Regions from separate parts of the Roseateles sp. FW305-36 genome, predicted to be linked through region 2. Evidence: riboswitches for the same ligand, from Rfam matches in the RefSeq annotation. Region 2 holds a riboswitch; the other holds the start of a gene.

Region 1 (3,255 bases), on a different contig from region 2:
GTCGTCGTCGAGCCCTGGGCGATGGTGGCCACGTACTGGCCGGAATTGGGGTCGGCGTTGAAGGCGACGTCGGCGACGGCGCGCTTGGCGTAGCCGCCGATGGTGCCGCTCTGGTAGCTGGGCAGGGCCACATAGGCGCTGGTGCCGCCGCCGGTGCCGGTCCAGGTCGTTTCGCTGCGGCTGCCGCCGGTGTAGCTCAGCGTGGTGCCGCCGACGGCGACGACGCGGCTGGACACCGAGGGCCAGGACACGGCCGCGCCGTTGTCGCCGGTGGCGGCCAGATAGCTCATGCCGGTGGCGGTGAAGGCGCTGTCGTAGCTCGACGTCCAGCTGCCCTCGGCGGCGCCGAAGCTCATGGACACGACACCGGTGCCCATCTTGTTGGCCAGGGCGACGGCCTTGGACAGGCTGCCGACGCCGGCATCCGGGGCTTCGATGAGGACGAGGCGGGCCAGCGGCGCGGTGGCATGGGCCCATTGCACGTCCAGCGCAATCTCGGTGGCCCAGCCGCTGTCGTAGGCGGGCGCCGTGGCGGTCAGGGCGCCGGCGGTCGTGCTGTAGGCGACGACCAGCTCGCAGCTGCTGGCGGAGGCCGCCGCCAGGGGCAGGCTGGCGCTGGCGGCCAGGGTGCGGTTGGTGCAGGTCGGCAGGCCGAACTTGGCGTTGAAGGCGGCCAGTTCGGCGGCGACATTGGGGTTGTGCTTGGCGTTGACGATGTAGATGGTCTGGCCGGCGCCGAGCTGGGCGGCCTGGGCCGAAGTCAGGCCGGTGGTGCTGGCGGGCAGGGCCGGCTGGCCATAGGCAGCGCGGATCTGGGCCGGCGTGTAGGTCGTCACCGCCGTGGACGTGGCCATCGGCGCGGCCTCGCCGGCACTGGCGGAAAGGGCGCGGGGGCGCCGGGCTTCGTCCAGGCGCTCACGCGTCAGGCCCTTGGTGTCGACGCTGGACAGGGCCAGGGCGCGGTGCGGCGTGGCGCCGTTGTCGGGCTCTTCGAGGTCGACGGCGGCGGTGTGGAAAGTGGGTTGGGCGACGGCACTGGCGGCGACGCCGTCGTCGAGATCGACGCTGAGGCTGATGGCCGAGGCCGCTGCGCTGCTCTGGACCGAGGCGCCGTCATCAGCGCCGCCTCCGCAGGCGGTCAGGACCGCAAGGGTCAGCAGGCTGAGAGTCCAAGAGAGGTGGCGGGTACTGCGCATGGCCAGGTTCTCGTACAAAAGCAGAGGGCCACGCCGATCAAGACCTGCCGGTCTTGGCGGCCCCGCTGCCGTGGCGCTTGCGCGATGCAAGTGCTGTAGGCCGGTGGCTTTGCGTCCCCGCCTTTCGACGGGTTTGCCCTCAGGGTTGTGAAACAGGGACAGTCTAGGCGCCGGGGTTCCGGCTGGCACGGGCCGCGGAGGGCGGCTCGTGACTTCTGCCTCGGTGGGCGGCGTGAGCTATTGCTGCCGCCAGTCTGGGTTTCGTGAGTTACTGCCGTGTGGTTGCTTTGTGTCACAGGGGACACAAAAACCAGCTCACGCCGGCGCGATCTCCACCGCCACGCCCGACAGCACCGCATTGCCGCTGAGCGGGTCGCGCGCCGCGTCGTCCAGCAGCGCATTCATGTTGACGCCGGGCCGCTCGCGCGCCACGCCGAGTTGCACGCCGTCGAGGTCGTGTCCCCAGCCATGCGGCAGGCTGACGACGCCGGGGCTCATGTCGGCGCTGCGCTCGACGCGGGCGATCAGCTCGCCCACCGCGCTCTTGACCTTGGCGAATTCGGCCAGACCCAGGCGATCCGCGTCGCCGGGGTTCACGAGCAGGGTGCAGCGGTCCGGGCCCTTGGCCAGCACGGGCAGGTTGTGCATCCAGCTGTTGCCCGAGCGCGTGTCGCGACGGCCGATGAGGCTGAACTCGGGCGCCGGTTCGGCCTTCACCGTGGCGAGATCGGCCAGCACCGAGGGCGGTGCCAGCTCGATCTTGCCGCTGGGCGTGCGCAGCACCTCGGGGATGCGCGGCTGCAGCGCACCGAGGTCGACGCCGCCGCCTTCGACGGTGCTGGCGGCCTTCACCTTGGCCAGGTTGATGCCGTCGGGCTTGCGGCCGAACTGGTCGCCGTAGGGGCCGACGCGCAGCTGCAGGTCGATGAGGCGCTCGGGGCCGCGCCAGGGCTTGAGGGCCGCCATCACCGCCGGCGTCTGGTCACCGGCAAAGCGGCGCACATCGGATTCGATGGCCTCGTCGTCGAGCTGGCCCACATCCACGCCCAGGCCCCGGCCTTCGAGCAGAGCGCACAGGCGCAGGATGGTCTGCCACTCCTGCGGCGTGCCGGCGGGCGCGTCGAAGACCGGGCCCGAAAAGCGCGCATGGTTGCGGTGGCTGAGCTGCGGGAAGGCGACGTCGTAGTGCAGGTCTTCCAGTGGCGACAGACCCGGCAGGATGACGTCGGCGTGGCGGCTGGTCTCGTTGACGTAGATGTCCATGCTGAGCATGAAGTCCAGGCCTTCGAGTGCCTGGGCGATGCGCGGGCCGCCGGGGGCCGACAGCACGGGGTTGCTGGCGATGCTGATCAGGGCCTTGATCTGGCCCTCGCCAGCGGTCTCCATCTCCTCGGCCATCACGGTGATGGGCAGTTCGCCGAAGACCTCGGGCGCGCCGGACACACGGCTCTTGCGCCGCCCGGTCGTGATGCCTTTTCCGCTGCCGGGCTTGCCCTGGGTGTTGGGCGCGAAGGCGGCGGCCTTGGCGAACATCGCGCCGCCTTCGCGGTCGAGGTTGCCGGTCAGCACATTGATGAGGTCGACCAGCCAGGAGTTGACGGTGCCGAAGCGCGTCGTGCAGGTGCCGATGCGGCCGTAGACGGCGGCGTGCGGCGCGGCGGCCAGTTCGCGGGCGATGCGGCGCTGGGTTTCGGCCGGGATGCTGCAGCCGGCGGCGGTGACCTCGGGCGCGAAGGGCGCGACGGCGGCGCGGGCTTCGTCCAGGCCGTTGACGTGGTCGGCGAGCCGGCCCAGCTTGACGAGGTTCTCGGCGAACAGCGTGTGGGCGATGCCGGCCAGCAGCAGGGCGTCGCCACCCGGGCGGATGGCCAGGTGCTCGTCGGCCGCCGCGGCCGTTTCGCTGCGGCGCGGGTCGACGACGACGATGCGGCCGCCGCGGGCGCGCAGGGCCTTGGCCTTGCCGCGGTAGTCGGGCACCGTCCACAGGCTGCCGTTGCTGATCATCGGGTTGCCGCCGAGGATGAGCAGGTAGTCGCAGCGCTCGATGTCGGGCAGGGGG
Region 2 (3,255 bases):
GGCAAAGCCCGGCTTCGTAGGACGGCGGCGCGGGACTGGCGACAATCAACGCATGGACAGCCAGCAATTCCGCGCCGCTCTGGGCATGTTCGCCACCGGCGTCACCATCGTCACCGTGCGTTCGCCGGAAGGAAACCTCGTCGGCCTCACCGCCAATTCCTTCAACTCCGTGTCGCTCGACCCGCCGCTGGTGCTGTGGAGCCTGTCGCGGCGCGCCGGCTCCATGCCGGTGTTCACCCACGGCTCGCACTACGCCATCAACATCCTGGCCGCCGACCAGAAGGAGCTGGCCCAGCGCTTCGCGATGCGCGACATCGACCGCTTCGCCGGCGTCGCCTGGCGCGAGGGCGCTGGCGGCGCCCCGGTGCTGGACGGCGCCGTGGCCACCTTCGAGTGCGCCAACCGCAGCCGCTACGAGGAAGGCGACCACGTCATCTTCGTCGGCGAGGTGGAGCGCTGCACGGTCCGGGTCGGGGCCCAGCCGCTGATCTTCCACGGTGGCCGTTACTTCACCGAGTTGCCCATCTGAGGGTTGTCGATTCCACTGCGGGTCGTTCGTCGTCAAGGCAGAGGGCCAGTCCTCTGTCCAACCCAGGAAGCATCATGACCAACACCGTCACCCTGCACCGCGTGCTGCGCTGCCCGCCCGACCGCGTCTACCGCGCCTTCACGACGCCTGCCGCCATGGCCAAGTGGCTGCCGCCGCACGGCTTCACGGGCACCGTCCACGAGATGGACGCCAAGGTGGGCGGCAGCTACAAGATGTCGTTTACCAACTTCACGACCGGCGGCGGCCACAGTTTCGGTGGCCGCTACCTGGAGCTGGTGTCGGGCCAGAAGCTGCGCTACACGGCCGTCTTCGACGACGCCAACCTGCCCGGCGAGATGACGACGACGGTGGAGCTGCGCGCCGTGTTCTGCGGCACCGAGGTCCACATCAAGCAGGAAGGCATCCCGGCCGTGATCCCCGTCGAGGCCTGCTACATGGGCTGGCAGGAGTCGCTGCAGTTGTTGGCTCAGCTGGCCGAGCCTGAGATCAACCAGTAAGCAGCTCGCTCACTTCGGACCGGTCCCGGGCACGATGGCCGCCATCGCGGCCTTGAAGGCCGGGTCAGCCAGCATCGCGTTCCAGGCCGCCATCAGCGCGGCGTAGTCGCCCGTCGAGATCTTCTTGGCATTGATCGCGGCCGTGATCGAAGCATTGAGCTTGACGAGGGCGTCGTACTTCGCGAAGCCTTTGCCCTTGAGCTGGGTCACGGCATAGTTGCTGTAGCCCCAGGCCGTGTTCAGGTTGTTCCAGTCACCGGAGCCCGGCTGGATGTAGCTGACGGGTGCGGGCGCCGGCGAGGGCGCCGGTGCGGGCGGCGCAGCCACGGGAGCGGGTGCCGGCGCGGTGGTGGGCTTGCCGCAGTTGCCGGTCACGTTGATGCGCACCCAGCCGGTGCTCGGCACGCCGTCGACATTGACGACGACCTTGACGTTGTTGGCGCCGGCGAACAGATAAGGTTGGGTCCAGATCGTCTTGACGACCTTGGGCGTGAGGGCGATCTGCGTGTTCTGCGCGATCAGCGTGTCATTGCTGTAGATGCGGTTGGTGCTGGTCGCGACGGCCGTGGCGCTGATCTCGTCGTATTTGAAGTTGAAGGCGCAGCGGCCCAGGCTGGAGATGAAGGCGTCCTTCTCGCTGACGGTGATCTGCGGCATGGCGCCCGATGCGCTGCCGTTGGCAGCAACCAGCATCGGCGCGGCCTGGGCGACGACGGTCTGGCCGTCGCTCTTGACGATGCGCACGAGGCCGGTGAGCTGGGCCGTGGGGTCGGCGGCGAAGCTGGCCTGGGCGAACAGGGCGAGGGCAGCGAGGGCAGTGGCTTGGTACTTCATGGCGTGGTCTTTCGGATTGATGCAAAGGGTGGGACTACTGGGCAGTAGCCGGCACCTCCCCGTGTGCCACGCTGCGGACATGACCTTGTCCGCCTAGGGCAGCCCCGCTGTCTTTTGCCCCTTGCGGAGCATGAAGACCGGTGGCTTTGCGTCCCCGCCTTTCGACGGGTTTGCCGACTGCATGGACGCAAGTGTGCGGATGTAAGCCGTGTTTTGTCCGTGCGTCAGTTCACGAACGGACACCCCCGCCCGGCGAGCGGCGCGAGGCTCGCGACAAGCGGTTTCGAAGCTTGCGACGGGCTTGCTCAGGCCGCGGCGCGGCCGGCGGGCATCGCGGCGGGCGCGTTCAGCAGCCGCGGCCAGCGCCAGGCCAGCAGTGCCGCGCTGAGGGCCGCGATGACCAGCGCCGGCATGGTCACGCCCGCCCAGGCCAGCAAGGGCAGCAGCAGCCCGCACAGCAGGAAGAAGGCCAGCAGCGGCAGGCCCGCCGTCCACGGTGTCGGCGCATGCAGCCGCGCCGGTGCGCGTGTCAGGCACAGCGCCGCCACGGGCAGCGCGGCCATCGGCAGGCTCATCAGCGCCGGCTGGTCGGCTGCATGCGCCAGCGCTGCCATCGCCCCCATCGTCAGCACCCAGGCGACGGCGAAGTGGCGCAGCTGCATCCAGGCCACCGCGCGGTTCAGCCCCCGGCCTTGAGGCATGCCGGGCAGCAGCGCCAGCAAAGCCTGCTCGCGGCGCGAATGCCACAGCATGGCGGGCAACTGCAGGCCAGGGCTCAGGCCGGCGCTGACCAGCGCGATGCCCAGGCCCAGCGCGGCCGACTTCCAGGCCACGACCATCGCCGGCCCGGCGAACGCGAAGCCGACAGCGAAGCCCAGGCCGACGACGACGAAGCCGGTGAATACGTTGATCGCCTGCCGCAGCCAGTGCTGCAAGCCGTGCAGCGCGACCTCGGCACGCGCCATGGCGCTCGCCTGCGTGGGTTGGGCTCCGGCCAGCAGCCGGGCCAGCCACCAGCGGGCAACAGCGTCGGCCGGTCCGGCCAGCCGCTCGCCGGTGCGACCGAACACGGCCAGGCCGGCGCGGTTGCCGCCCATGCCTTCCTTGGCAGCCTTGCGAATGCGGGTATGGGCGGCGTACATGGCGTGGTGAGCGGCGTCGCCGCGGCCGAGCACGCGCGGCAGCACGGTGGCGAGGACCAGCAGGCACAGCGCCAGCCACAGCCACGGCAGGGCCTGCCAGGCTGCGGCGATGGCGGACAGTTGCGGCGCCCAGCGTTCGTGCAGGCGCCACGGCAGCACGAAGCCCGGACCGATGGAGAACACGAACCACAGCACCCAGTGGCGCTGCGCCAGGGCGAAGAAGACGTTGACC

Evidence for each region. Region 2 has a riboswitch for cyclic di-GMP ahead of AC3WOE_RS29475 (hypothetical protein). Riboswitches for the same ligand answer to the same signal wherever they lie in the genome.
Region 1: linked by a shared signal. The riboswitch ahead of AC3WOE_RS29725 (S53 family peptidase) and the one ahead of AC3WOE_RS29475 (hypothetical protein) in region 2 are both predicted to bind cyclic di-GMP.

Annotation. Positions count from the first base shown of each region.
Region 1 is NZ_JBYSZK010000027.1:14,538-17,792, forward strand. It holds gene AC3WOE_RS29725 (S53 family peptidase) at 1-1,196, opposite strand, end outside; cyclic di-GMP riboswitch class I at 1,249-1,344, opposite strand; gene AC3WOE_RS29730 (molybdopterin-dependent oxidoreductase) at 1,512-3,255, opposite strand, start outside.
Region 2 is NZ_JBYSZK010000026.1:1,708-4,962, forward strand. It holds gene AC3WOE_RS29465 (flavin reductase family protein) at 53-529, shown strand; gene AC3WOE_RS29470 (SRPBCC family protein) at 604-1,047, shown strand; gene AC3WOE_RS29475 (hypothetical protein) at 1,057-1,881, opposite strand; cyclic di-GMP riboswitch class I at 1,976-2,066, opposite strand; gene AC3WOE_RS29480 (hypothetical protein) at 2,187-3,255, opposite strand, start outside.